Regions from separate parts of the Streptomyces changchenzhani genome, predicted to be linked through region 3. Evidence: riboswitches for the same ligand, from Rfam matches in the RefSeq annotation. Region 3 holds a riboswitch; each other region holds the start of a gene.
What was found. A riboswitch is a leader RNA that binds a small molecule or an ion and turns the genes downstream of it on or off. The one in region 3 is predicted to bind cyclic di-AMP.
Positions count from the first base shown of each region.

Region 1: another riboswitch for cyclic di-AMP. It lies ahead of ABCR94_RS25220 (C40 family peptidase); the one in region 3 lies ahead of ABCR94_RS05210 (M23 family metallopeptidase).
Region 2: another riboswitch for cyclic di-AMP. It lies ahead of ABCR94_RS17935 (M23 family metallopeptidase); the one in region 3 lies ahead of ABCR94_RS05210 (M23 family metallopeptidase).
Region 4: another riboswitch for cyclic di-AMP. It lies ahead of ABCR94_RS28670 (M23 family metallopeptidase); the one in region 3 lies ahead of ABCR94_RS05210 (M23 family metallopeptidase).

Region 1 covers NZ_JBDHNH010000008.1:243,677-246,929, forward strand. The annotation lists gene pcrA (DNA helicase PcrA) at 1-1,434, opposite strand, end outside; cyclic di-AMP (ydaO/yuaA leader) riboswitch at 1,707-1,869, shown strand; gene ABCR94_RS25220 (C40 family peptidase) at 1,869-3,080, shown strand.
Region 2 covers NZ_JBDHNH010000005.1:214,279-217,531, reverse strand. The annotation lists gene ABCR94_RS17940 (GntR family transcriptional regulator) at 1-257, opposite strand, end outside; gene ABCR94_RS17935 (M23 family metallopeptidase) at 515-1,333, opposite strand; cyclic di-AMP (ydaO/yuaA leader) riboswitch at 1,347-1,507, opposite strand; gene ABCR94_RS17930 (M16 family metallopeptidase) at 1,730-3,112, opposite strand; gene ABCR94_RS17925 (M16 family metallopeptidase) at 3,133-3,253, opposite strand, start outside.
Region 3 covers NZ_JBDHNH010000001.1:1,085,177-1,088,429, forward strand. The annotation lists gene ABCR94_RS05205 (PP2C family protein-serine/threonine phosphatase) at 1-1,020, shown strand, start outside; cyclic di-AMP (ydaO/yuaA leader) riboswitch at 1,271-1,406, shown strand; gene ABCR94_RS05210 (M23 family metallopeptidase) at 1,418-2,488, shown strand; gene ABCR94_RS05215 (PrsW family intramembrane metalloprotease) at 2,555-3,253, opposite strand, start outside.
Region 4 covers NZ_JBDHNH010000010.1:42,125-45,377, reverse strand. The annotation lists gene ABCR94_RS28685 (DUF6126 family protein) at 1-121, shown strand, start outside; gene ABCR94_RS28680 (tyrosine-protein phosphatase) at 160-972, opposite strand; gene ABCR94_RS28675 (hypothetical protein) at 1,091-1,288, shown strand; cyclic di-AMP (ydaO/yuaA leader) riboswitch at 1,574-1,750, shown strand; gene ABCR94_RS28670 (M23 family metallopeptidase) at 1,754-2,710, shown strand; gene ABCR94_RS28665 (SGNH/GDSL hydrolase family protein) at 2,919-3,253, shown strand, end outside.

The sequences.
Region 1 (3,253 bases), on a different contig from region 3:
AATGCGGCGCAGCGGAACGGTGTCCTCGGGGTTCGACAGGACGCGCAGATACGCCAGGACGTCCCGGACCTCCTTGCGCTCGTAGAAGCGGACTCCGCCGACGACCTTGTAGGGCAGGCCGACCCTGATGAAGATCTCTTCGAAGACACGGGACTGCGCGTTCGTACGGTAGAAGATCGCGATGTCGCTGGCCTTTGCGTCGCCCGCGTCGGTCAGGCGGTCGATCTCCTCGGCGATGAACTGCGCCTCGTCGTGCTCGGTGTCCGCGACATAGCCGGTGATCAGGGCGCCCGCTCCGGCGTCCGTCCACAGATTCTTCGGGCGGCGGTTCTCGTTTCGCTCGATGACGGCGTTGGCGGCGGTGAGGATCGTCTGCGTGGAGCGGTAGTTCTGCTCCAGCATGATCGTCTTCGCGTTGGGGTAATCCTCCTCAAACTGGAGGATGTTACGAATGGTGGCCCCGCGGAAGGCGTAGATCGACTGGTCGGCGTCACCGACGACGCACAGCTCGGCCGGGGCCTTGTCCTCACCGGACGGACCGACCAGCTCGCGCACGAGGGTGTACTGCGCGTGGTTGGTGTCCTGGTACTCATCGACCATGACGTGCCGGAAGCGCAGCCGGTAGTGCTCGGCGACGTCCGGGAACGCCTGGAGCAGGTGCACCGTGGTCATGATGATGTCGTCGAAGTCCAGCGCGTTGGCCTCGCGCAGCCGCGCCTGGTACATCGCGTACGCCTCGGCCAGCATCTTCTCGAAGCCGTCGGCGGCCTGACCGGCGAAGGTCTCCTCGTCGATCAGCTCGTTCTTCAGATTCGAGACTTTGGCACTGAAGGCCTTAGGCGGGAACTTCTTCGGGTCGAGATCCAGATCGCGGCAGACGAGCGCCATCAGGCGCTTCGAGTCCGCAGCGTCGTAGATCGAGAACGAAGACGTGAAGCCGAGCTTCTTCGACTCGCGGCGCAGGATACGGACGCACGCGCTGTGGAAGGTCGAGACCCACATCGCGCCCGCGCGCGGGCCGACGAGCTCCTCGACGCGCTCCTTCATCTCGCCCGCGGCCTTGTTGGTGAAGGTGATCGCGAGGATCTGGCCGGGGTGCACACCCCGATTGGCCAGCAGATACGCGATCCGGTGGGTCAGCACCCGGGTCTTGCCCGAGCCGGCCCCCGCCACGATGAGCAGCGGCGAACCGGCGTGCACGACAGCGGCGCGCTGCTCCTCGTTCAGCCCGTCGAGCAGCGCGGCAACATCCGTCACGGGGCGCGGTGCGCCGCCACGGTAGTACGCGTCCCTGGGCGCCGGGGGCGCCGCGAAGGCACCCTCGAAGAGGTCGTGCGGGACCTCCTCCGCGGCGTGCCCCTCGGGGGGCGGCGGAGTCGCCTCCGCCGTCGGCTGGAGGTCGGCCAGGAAGCTGTCGTCAAAGAGGCTGCTCATCGTTCACCAAGTTTAGGCGGGCCCACTGACACCCCGCCCCGGAATGCCCGCGAATCCCGTCGGCGACGGCCGTACCGGGCCGCGCCGACCGCTTCGCCAACCGCATTCGTCCGTGACCTCCGCCACATCTCCACCCCTCTCACGCCACCTCTACATCAAGGTAACGAAAACGTATCGGGCATATCGAACATCGGGCTTCCCAGCGGTCACACGCATTGGCTAGCGTGCTGCGTCGGGCGGCTTGTACCTCCACCGGCGATCGGCGCCGGACCGAGTCGCCCACGCCGAATTCGTACTGCCGCAAGGCAGTTCGGAACCGGGGACCCACACGCACCACTGGGGTGAATCGGTCCGAGTTCCCCACGGACCGTAGGGCAGCCTTCCGTTCCGCCCGAACCCGACAGCTAACCCGGTAGGCGGTCCACGGAAGGAAAATGCCGACCTTGGCATCGCATCGCAAATCGCGCACCCGGCTACGTACCACCGCACCCGCCGTCGGTATGACGACGGCCGCCATAGCCTCCATCAGCCTGCTGGGGCAGAGCGCCCAGGCCGCGCCGAATGAGCCGAGCCCCAATCCGACCGTCGAGGAAGTGCAGAAGAAGGTCGACGACCTCTACCGGCAGGCCGGAACCTCCACCCAGAGCTACAACAAGGCGAAGGAAGCCACCGAGGGCCAGCGCAAATCGGTGGACGGACTGCTCGACGACGTCGCCAAGCGCACCGAGAAGCTCAACGAATCGCGGCGCAAGCTCGGCAACTACGCCGCCGCGCAGTACCGGTCGGGCACGGTCACCCCGACCGCGGCGCTGCTGCTCGCGGACAGCCCGCAGCAGTACTTCGACCAGAACCAGCTGATGGACCGCATGACGGAACGTCAGAAGTCGTACATCACCGACTACGAACAGAAGCAGGAAGAAGCCTCCAAGGAGCGCGCCGAGGCGACCCGCAGCCTGGAGAAGCTCACCGAGTCGCAGGCCGCGCTCAAGGCCTCCAAGCAGGACGTCCAGAAGAAGCTCGCCAAGGCGCGCGAGATGCTGTCGGATCTCACCGCCGAGGAGAAGGCCCGGCTCGCGGCGCTGGAGAAGGAGCGGGAGGCCGAGGCCACCCGCAAGGCCGAGGCGAAGGCCAAGGCAGAGGCGAAGGACAGAGCCGACGCCGAGCGCAAGCGCCAGGAGGAAGCGGCCCCGCAGGAGGACGGCGCGGGCAGCGGCACGGGTACGGGCACCGGGACGGGCTCAGGCACCGCCCCGGGCACGGGTACGGGCGGCGGCAGCGAGTCCGGTGGCGCGTACGCGGCCAAGGCCGAGAAGGTGCTGGCCTTCGCCCGCGCCCAGATCGGCAAGCCGTACGTCTGGGGCGCCGCGGGCCCGAGTTCGTACGACTGCTCCGGGCTGACCCAGGGCGCGTGGAAGGCCGCGGGCGTTGATCTGCCGCGGACCACCTGGGACCAGGTGGAGGTCGGCACACGGATCGCGACCGACGACCTGAAGCCGGGTGACCTGGTCTTCTTCTACGACGACATCAGCCATGTCGGCATCTACATCGGCGACGGCAAGATGATCCACGCGCCCAAGCCCGGCGCGTACGTCCGCGAGGAGTCGATCTACTACATGCCGATCTACGGCAGCGTGCGCCCGGCGTAGTACACACCGCGCACTGTAGGGACTCAATAGATCTGTCGGATTCTCAACGTTCTGTCGTCAACTTGTCGTTTCCGACACGCTATTGAGAATCGCTCCGGCGAGTGACCTTAGGGCCCTGGAGGCGACTTCAGGGCCCGCTCTCGCATGGTACGCCGCAGTGGCTGGGCAGTCTC
Region 2 (3,253 bases), on a different contig from region 3:
GGCTCCAGCAGCGTCCGGACCTCCAGGAGGTCGGCGGCCTCCTGCTCGGTGGGCTCGGCGACGCAGGCGCCCGCGTGCCGTCGGGTGGTGACGAACCCTTCGGACTCCAGGGTGCGCAAGGCCTCGCGCACCGGGACGCGCGAGACGCCGTAGCGGCGCGCCAGCAGCTCCTCGGTGAGCCGGCCGCCGCGCGCGAAGACACCGGAGACGATGTCGTCACGAATTGCCGTGCATACCGAATGCGCGGGAATGCGCATGGCCGAACCTCCGCCTTAATCCCCGCGAAACGCGGTCGATCCACTCCTGTTCTGCGACTCTATTGCAGCAACCGCGAATTTCCGATGGGCAGCCTGAATTCATGGATATCTTTCGGCCATCCCCGAAGGACTGTGTACGGGCAGAGGTACGCACGGTCGCACCGCGTACGCCGAAGGCCCCGGCGGGAAGCCGGGGCCTTCGGGAATGCTCAGTGCGGCGGGCAGCGGGCCGGCCCTCAGGGGCCCGCTCGGCGGTCTCAGGCGTTGACGCCGTGTCCGCGCAGGTACGCGACGGGGTCCATGTCCGAGCCGTACTCGGCGCTCGTACGGGCCTCGAAGTGCAGGTGCGGTCCTGTCGAGTTGCCGGTCGAGCCCGAGACACCTATCTGCTGGCCGGGCGTGACGGCCTGGCCGACGGTGGCGGTGATGGACGAGAGGTGGCCGTACTGCGTGAACGTGCCGTCGTTCATCTTGACGACGACGTTGTTGCCGTACGCGCCTCCCCAGCCGGCCTCGACGACGGTGCCCGCGCCGACGGCCACGACGGAACTGCCGGACGCGGCACGGAAGTCGACGCCGGAGTGGCTGCCGGAGGACCAGAGCGAGCCGCCGGACTTGTAGCCGGTGGTCACGGCGGAGCCGGAGACCGGGAGCGTGTACGAGGTGAGGCGCTTGCGCTCGGCGGCACGCGCGGCGCGCTCCTTGGCCTCGCGCTCGGCGCGCTGCTTCTTGGCCTTCGCCTCGGCCTTGCGCTCGGCTTCCGCCTTGCGCTCCGCGGCGGCCCTGCGCTCGGCCGCGGCCTTGCGCTCGGCCTTGTCCGCGGCCTGCTGCTGCGCCTTGGCCTGGGCGGCTATCTGGTCGGCCAGGGAGTCGTTGATGTCGATGGCCTGGGTCAGGCCGGTGTCCTCGACGGAGAGGGCCGCGCCTGCGCCCTTGCCCTCGGCGGCGACGGCCGGGGAGGCGAGCGTTCCGATGACGCCGGTCGTCGCGAGGGCGGCAACGCCTGCGATGTTCGCGCCTCTGCGCGTCATGCGGCTGGGACGCCGGTGCTTACCGGTGGTGCGGCTGAACGCCATGGAGGGGCTGGTCCTTTCCTTCCTTCTCGCCTACCGGGTTAGCTGACGGGTTCGGAGCAGGAAGGTCTCCTACGGGCCCCTCCGGGGTACGGAGGCGTCCGATTCACCCCAGGGACTGAATGGGTCCCCGGCTCCCCAGGCTCGCGCCTGACGGGGACTCGGCGATGACTGTCCGGTGCCGCGGCTGCGGCTCATGCTGACGGACAGCCGGACCGACGCTAAACGGCACATCTTTCAATCACCAAACAGACAGAGCGTTTTGTAACGCACCCCACATACCAGACAGGCAACCACCACAACAAAACGGACATATGAGAAGGACCCCGGCGGCTTGTTGGCCACCGAGGTCCCTCTACGTCCCGCTATGCGCCTCTATGTGAGTGAGGTAGTACGGACTCAGCCCGTTACCACCGTCACGTCACCGATACCGAGGGCCCTGACGGGCTCCTCGATCTGCGACGCGTCCCCGACGAGCACCGTGACCAGACGGTCCTCGGGGAAGGCGCTGACGACGGCCGCGGTGGCCTCCACCGTGCCCGTCTCGGCGAGGCGTGCGTACAGCTGGGCCTGGAAGTCGTCGGGCAGCTGCTGCTCGACCTGATCGGCCAGCGTGCCGGCGACCGCGGCGGCCGTCTCGTACTTGAGCGGCGCGACACCCACCAGGTTCTGGACGGCGACATCGCGCTCGGCGTCCGTGAGGCCGCCGGCCGCGAGGGTGCGCAGCACCTTCCAGAGGTCGTCGAGCGCGGGTCCGGTGGACTCGGTGTCCACCGAGCCGCTGATGGCGAGCATCGCGGCGCCGGTGGCCGCGCCCTCCGAGGAGGGCGCGGCGGAGCGCAGCACCTGGCCGAAGGCGCGCACGCCGTAGGTGTAGCCCTTCTCCTCGCGCAGGACGCGGTCGAGACGCGAGGTGAGGGTGCCGCCCAGGCAGTACGTACCGAGCACCTGGGCCGACCACACACGGTCGTGCCGGTCGGCGCCGATCCGGCCGATGAGCAGCTGCGTCTGCACGGCGCCCGGCCGGTCCACGATGACGACGCGGCCCGTGTCGTCGGCGGTGATCGGCGGCACGGGACGGGCCGGGGCGGTGTTGCCCGTCCAGACCCCGAGGGTCTCGGCCAGTACGGCGTCCAGGTCGACACCTTCGAGGTCACCGACGACCACGGCGGTGGCCGTCGCCGGGCGCACATGCGCGTCGTAGAAGCCCTTGACGCCGGCGGCGTCGATGCACTTGACCGTTTCCTCGGTGCCCTGGCGGGGGCGCGACATGCGCGAGGTGGCCGGGAACAGCTCCTTGGAGAGCTGCTTGGCGGCGCGCCGCGACGGGTTGGCCGCCTCGTGCGGGATCTCGTCGAGCCTGTTGGCCACCAGACGCTCGATCTCGGCGTCCGCGAAGGCCGGTGCGCGCAGCGCGTCGGCCAGCAGGCCGAGCGCCTTGGGCAGCCGGGAGACCGGGACCTCCAGGGAGACCCGGAGGCCGGGGTGGTCCGCGTACGCGTCGAGGGTGGCGCCGCAGCGCTCCAGCTCTGCGGCGAACTCCTCGGCGGAGTGCTTGTCGGTGCCCTCGGAGAAGGCCCTCGCCATGATCGTGGCGATGCCGTCGAGGCCCTCGGGCTCGGCCTCCAGCGGGGCGGCGAGGAAGATCTCGACGGCCATGACCTGCTGGCCGGGGCGGTGGCACCGCAGCACGGTCAGGCCGTTGGGCAGGGCGCCGCGCTCGGGGGCGGGAAAGGCCCACGGGGTGGCGGTGCCCGCGCCGGGCTGCGGGTGGAACGTCATGCTGACGGCAGCGGTGTCGGTCACAGGTCCGCCCCTTCCTGCTCTTCGGTCTCGTCGGCGGCGTCCGCGTCGGCCTGGGTGGGTTCGTACACCAGGACCACCCTGTTGTCCGGGCGGAGCCTGGCCCTGGCGGCTGCCTGC
Region 3 (3,253 bases):
GCCGGGCTGCACCAGCGCACCGGAACCGCGACCGAGGTCGAGGCCATCACCGAGCTGGTCACCGTGGTCACCGTGGCCGCCCTCGCGGTGGTCATCAACCGCGTCGTACGGCGCGGCGACCGCAGGCTCGCCTCCGCGCGGGAGATCGCCGAGGCGGCCCAGCGCGCCGTACTGCCGACGCCCGCCGACCGGATCGCCGGACTGCACGTCGCGGCGCGCTACGAGGCGGCGCAGGCGGACGCGTTCATCGGCGGCGACCTCTTCGCCGTGCAGGACACTCCGTACGGCGTGCGCCTGGTGGTGGGGGACGTCAGGGGCAAGGGGCTGGACGCCGTGGAGGCCGTCGCCGTGGTCATCGGGGCCTTTCGGGAGGCCGCCGAGCAGGAGACCTCGCTGGAAGGCGTCGCGCAGCGGCTGGAGCGGGCGCTGGCGCGGGAAGGGACGCGGCGGGACGGCCTCGACGCCTTCGAGGGCTTCACCACCGCCGTGCTCGCCGAGATCTCGCGGGACGGTGGCGTCGTACGGCTGGTCAACCGCGGCCATCCCGAGCCGCTGCTGCTGTACGCCGACGGGGCGCTGGACGTCATCGAGCCGGCCGAGGCCGCGCTGCCGCTGGGGATGGCCGAGCTGGGGGTGTGGCCGGACCGGGCGCGGGAGTTCGCCTACCCGGCGGGGGCGACGCTCCTCCTCTACACCGACGGGCTGTCCGAGGCCCGCAACGCGGCGGGCGTCTTCTATGACCCGCAGACGCGGCTGCGGGGCAGGATCTTTCCGGGGCCCGAGGAACTGCTGGGCGCGATCATCGACGACGTACGGCTGCACACCGGCGGCCGGTCCACGGACGACATGGCGCTGCTGGCGGTCGGGCGGCCCTCCGAGGGGCAGCAGGACCGGCGCAGGACCGTGGAGATCGTCAGGCGGGCCGGGCAGCAGAGGCCCGAGGCGGCGGGCGGTGCGGCGAGTGGGTCCGGTGGTGCGGCGGGTGGGTCCGGGTCGCGTTCCGATCCCGGCGGGCGCTGAAACAGTCACGTTCGGACGTGTTGCCACGCTCTGTAGTCATAATGCACCACTGCGCATAACAGTTGATGAACCGTCAAGAAAACGATGTTTCCTGAGTGGCGATCAACTCGACCCACTGTGACCGATTGTGTCCCGCTAAGTCTGTGGCGAAGTCGTTAACGATCATCTGGAACGGCTTGGAACCGGACCGTGTCTCTATTAACGTTCGATAACGCAGCGCGGTTGTCCCAGTCGTCGCAAGAGGCGGCACCGTGCGCACGCGCCGAATTCCGCAAGGGAACCGGGGAACCATGTTCCTTGGGGTGAATCGGGCCGAACCTGGCCCGTAGGAGACCTTCCTGCTCCGAACCCGTCAGCTAACCCGGTAGGCGAGAAGGAAGGAAAGGAGCACGCCTCCGTGGCGTCCAACACCCCTGCCCCAGTAGCCCCCCTGCCCCCCTACGGGGTGCAGAACGACCCCGCTGACCTCATCCGCGGGGAGGGGAACTGGGAAGAGTGGAATCCCACTGAGGACTCCATTCGTCCCGTACGTGGCAAGCACCGCGTGGCCAAGCAGCGCGGCGGCATCGCCCGAAGCTCGACGGTTCTGGGTGTCGGTGTCATCGCCGCGGTCGGCGCGGGCGGCATCGCCACCGCGCAGGACAAGCCGGCCGTCTCGATCTCCCTTCCCGACGCGATAACCGACTCGCTCCCCGACGCCAAGTCCCTTCCCGGCATGGGCGCCCTGCTCGGCGACGACTCGGACGACGACTCCGGCGTCACCACGGGCGAAGCGATCGTCGCAGCCACCCCGCTCACCACGGCCGGTGTCAGCACCGCCGACGCGCAGCAGGGCACCACCGACGCCAGCGAGGTGCTCCGCGCCCGCATCCTCCAGCAGGCCGACCAGCAGCAGGCCGCCGCGGACGCCGAGGCCAAGCAGACCGCAGAGTCGGCCGCCGCCGAGCAGGCCGCGGCCGAGGCGAAGGGCCAGCAGGACGAGGCGAAGGCCGACGCCGCCGAGAAGAAGCGCAAGGCGGAGGAAGCGGCCGAGGCCAAGGCCGAGGCGAAGCGGCTCGCCAACCTGGCCGCCAGCTACTCCCTGCCCACCTCCTCGTACACGCTCACCTCCACCTACGGCCAGTCCGGCGCGATGTGGTCCTCCGGTCAGCACACCGGTCTCGACTTCGCCGCCCCGACGGGCACGCCGGTGAAGGCCGTGCACGGCGGGACCATCAAGTCGGCGGGCTGGTCGGGTTCGTACGGCTACCGCATCGTCCTCGAACTCGATGACGGTACGGAGATCTGGTACTGCCACCTCTCCTCGATGAGCGTCACCTCAGGCAATGTCGGCACGGGCGAGACCATCGGCAACGTCGGTGCCACCGGCAATGTGACGGGCCCGCACCTGCACCTCGAAGTGCACACACCCGGCGGCGACGGCGTCGACCCGGCGTCCTGGCTGCGCGGCAAGGGCCTCAGCGTCTGAGACCCCGGGCCGGCTCACGGCCGCGTCGGCCTGACCCGGCCACCCCTTGACCTGGCCTGATGGCGCCTACAGCTGCCGGTACGGGTTGTACGTCGGGTAGTCCTGGTGGGGGGCGTAGCCCGGCTTCGGCGCGGGACGCTGCGGCGGTATGGGGTGGTGGTACGGCGGTGTGGGCCGGTACGGCGGCGCGGCGGTATGTGGTGGCGCGGGGTGGAACGGTGCCCGGGGCGGCGGCGTCCACACCCGGCCCGTCGCCCGCGCCGCGTACTCCAGCGCGGGCCCGGCCACTCCCTTGCGCTGCCACAGATGGTGCAGCAGCTCCTGCTCGCGCGCCACGAAGTCCGGGCCCACAGTGCCGCGGCGGGCCCGGTGGCGCAGAAAGGCCAGGGAGGTCGCGAAGGCCTCGTACTCCGCGACCGTACGAGCCGCCGCCCGGCCGCCGTGCACCCGGGCCGCGGCATCGCGCGCCAGCGAGCGGGCGCGCATGGAGGACAGCGCGAGCGGTTCGTGGGCGCCCAGCCAGCCCGCGTCCGCGTAGGCGGGCAGCGCGGCGGAGACGGTGCGCAACTCGCGCTGGCGCGTCCAGACCGCCAGCCAGGTCAGCAGACCGAAGGCGGGGACCATGAAAACGGCGTACACCGCGTAGAAGCCGTACTCGCCGAAGGCCCCCGAACCGTTCCACAGGGCGTGCATGCCCATCGCGAAAGCCAGGCCGAGCAGGGGCAGCGCGATACGCCGGACCCGCCCCCGGTGCGGCGGCGCGAG
Region 4 (3,253 bases), on a different contig from region 3:
CGGCATCGTCGAGGACAAGTTCCCCAGGGGGCTGATGATCCGGCTCTTCGTGTACGTGGTCGCCGGTCACCTCTTCGCGGCCTTCGTCTATCTGCTCTTCACGCTCGGCGCCGAGCGCTGACCGAGTCGAGCGCCGACCGAAGCGGAGCAGCGAAGCGCTCAGCCCGCGTCGAGCAGCCGCAGCCGCAGCCGCTCGCGCGTCTCGGGGGAGACGCTCAGGCCCTCCGCGAGGTAACGCTCGGTGCCGCCCCAGACCTCCTCGATGGTCTCGAAGGCGGCGTCGAGGTACTCGGCGCGGGCCTCGAAGAGCGGGCTGAGCAGCTCCATGACCTCGGGGGACATCCCGACGGGGGAGTTGTCGCTGCGGCTGACCTTGTAGCGGCGGTGCAGGTCGTTCGACTTGAGGTAGTCGGCCACGATGGCCTCGCGCTCGACACCGACCGCCAGCAGCGACACCGCTATCGAGAGCCCCGCGCGGTCCTTGCCGGCCGCGCAGTGCATCAGGGCCGGGACGCTGTCCTCGGCCAGTGCGTGCAGCACCCGGCTGTGCTCGCCGGTGCGCTCCTTGATGATCTCGCGGTACGTGTCGGACATCCGGCCCGCGGCCTTGCCGTCCGCGAGGATCTCGCGCAGCTCGTCGAGGTCGCCGTCGCGGACCATCTTCCAGAACACGGCGCCGTCGGCCGGGTCGGTCAGTGGCAGGTTCACATTGCGTACGCCCGCCAGCTCGACGTCCGGGCCCTCCAGCTTCTGGTCCGCCTCATTGCGGAAGTCGAAGATCGTGTGGAGGCCGAGTGAGTCGAGGAACACCGCGTCGGCGGCGGTGGCGTGCGCCAGGTGCCCGCTGCGGAAGAGCACACCGTGCCGCACCCGCCGGCCGTCCACGGTCGGCAGGCCACCCACATCACGGAAGTTGCGCACTCCGGCAAGGTCGGGCTCTGTCGACGGGACCTGCGGCAGCTGCTGCGTCACGGTGGCTCCTGAAGTGTCTGCCGTCGGCGTTGCTCGCCGATCTGGGCACCATTCGACGATACGACATGAGTACTTGAGGCAATCGTCGTCTCGGCCGTGCCCGCCCGGGGAAGTGGTGGTGACGGCACTGGTCGGCCGCGACCAGACCCACCTGGAACGGTCCGGCGTCCGGCAGCGGACCCTGGTCGTCGACTGCGCCGGAGTGCGGATCACCGACTTCGGGATCGCGCCGGACGAGCGTGACGCGCTGGTGGAGGAAGGGCGCCGGGCGGCAGGCGAATTCGTACAACGGTGGCGCGCTTCGGGAGGTGTCTAGTACTTCGGGCGAATCGGTCTATTTGTGGGTAACACCCCTTGTGAGTAAGGGGGATTGCGGGCCTGCTGGTGAGCAGGATCATATTCGTGACGGTGTGTGGCGAAGCCGTGAAGCCGAATACCAGGTCGTGGGCGGGGCGTGGAGATCCGTAGTCCACGGAGTGTGACGACAATTCCCCGTGGGACCGCCGCAGGGCGATGACCAGCCATGGCCGATTGTCCCGATCGGCTTGTTCGGGGGCGCCTCGTCGGCTTACGGTCACCGTCAATCCGGGTGGATCGCCGAATCCTGCCACCGCCCGGAAACCCCACAACACTCACGTGTGGCAGGAGCGGGGGACCCAGGTAGTACGCCGGTATCCGGAATTCCGGACCGGCTCGGGGTTAAGTCGCGCATTCGCGTGGCCGGGCATCTCCAGTCCGAACCCGACAGCTCACCTCGTAGGCGCCGGAGAGGAAATTCGCCATGCCCGCAAAGGGTAAGCACCGCCGCCCGAGGTCCAACTCGATCACCCGTGGATTCGTCGCCGCGGGAACGGGCGGAGCCGCACTCGCGCTTCCGTTCATCGCTGCCACCGGTGCCAACGCGGCGGAGAACGCCGCACCGGCAACCGCCCCCGCCGTGGCTCCCGAGAAGGCCGCGCCCGCCGCTGCCGCCTCGCAGATCTCGCAGCAGAAGCAGCAGCCGAAGAAGACCGGTAGCAAGACGTACGCCGTGGTCTCCGGCGACTACCTGTCGAAGATCGCCGAGACGCAGAACGTGCGCGGCGGCTGGCAGAAGCTCTACGAGGACAACCGGTCGACCGTCGGCGACAACCCCGGGCTGATCATGCCGGGCATGAAGCTCAGCATCGGCGCGAAGGCGGCAGGCGCCGCCCCGTCGTCCGCGGCCCAGTCGTCGGCCAAGGCCGCCGCACCCGCAGCGCAGCCGAAGTCGCCCTCCTCGCAGTCCTCCTCCTCCGCGAGCCAGCCCGAGAAGTCCGAGTCGGCGGGCACCGCCTCCACGGCGGCGTCCTCCTCCGGCTTCACCGCGCCGGTCTCCGCGGGCGTCACCACCCCCTACCGCGCCTCCGGCGGCAGCTGGTCCAGCGGCTACCACACGGGCGTCGACTTCTCCGCGTCCAGCGGCACCTCGGTCAAGGCCGTCGGCGCAGGCACCGTCGTCTCCGCGGGCTGGAGCGGCTCGTACGGCAACGAGGTCGTCATCAAGCACAACGACGGCCGCTACTCGCAGTACGCCCACCTGTCCTCGCTGTCCGTCTCGTCCGGCCAGAGCGTCACCGGCGGCACGCAGATCGGTCTCTCCGGCAGCACCGGCAACTCCACAGGACCGCACCTGCACTTCGAGATCAGGACCGGCCCGAGCTACGGTTCCGACATAGACCCGCTGGGCTACCTGCGCGGCCACGGCGTCTCCGTCTGACGCACGTCCCCTCTTCGGGCACCGGGCATCGCCTTCCTTACGCCCCCTTCCGCGCCGCACGCCGGCCCGGAAGGGGGCGTACGTGTTGACCGGGGTCGATCAGGCGTATTCCGGGGTTGACCCAAACTTGACCGGTGTCCTTTCTCACCGGCGTCAACCCCTCCCTACGGTGGCGTAGGTCACTTGGTCCAGTGGAGGATTGGCCGACGTGGGAGACGATGCGAGATCATTCAGGGCAGGGACCGTAGGGTCGTACGCGGCGATCGGGGACAGCTTCACGGAGGGGGTCGGAGACCCCGGACCCGGCGGTGCGTACATCGGCTGGGCGGACCGGCTGGCCGTTCTCCTCGACGATCGTGTCCCCGAGCACACATTCCGCTATGCCAACCTCGCCGTGCGCGGCCGGCTCCTCGATCAGATCGTGGCCGAGCAGGTTCCGCGGGCGATGGAGCTGGCGCCCGACCTGGTGAGTTTCTGCGCGGGCGGCAATGACATCCTCCGGCCCGGGAGCGATCCCGACGACGTGGCCCAGCGCTACGAGCG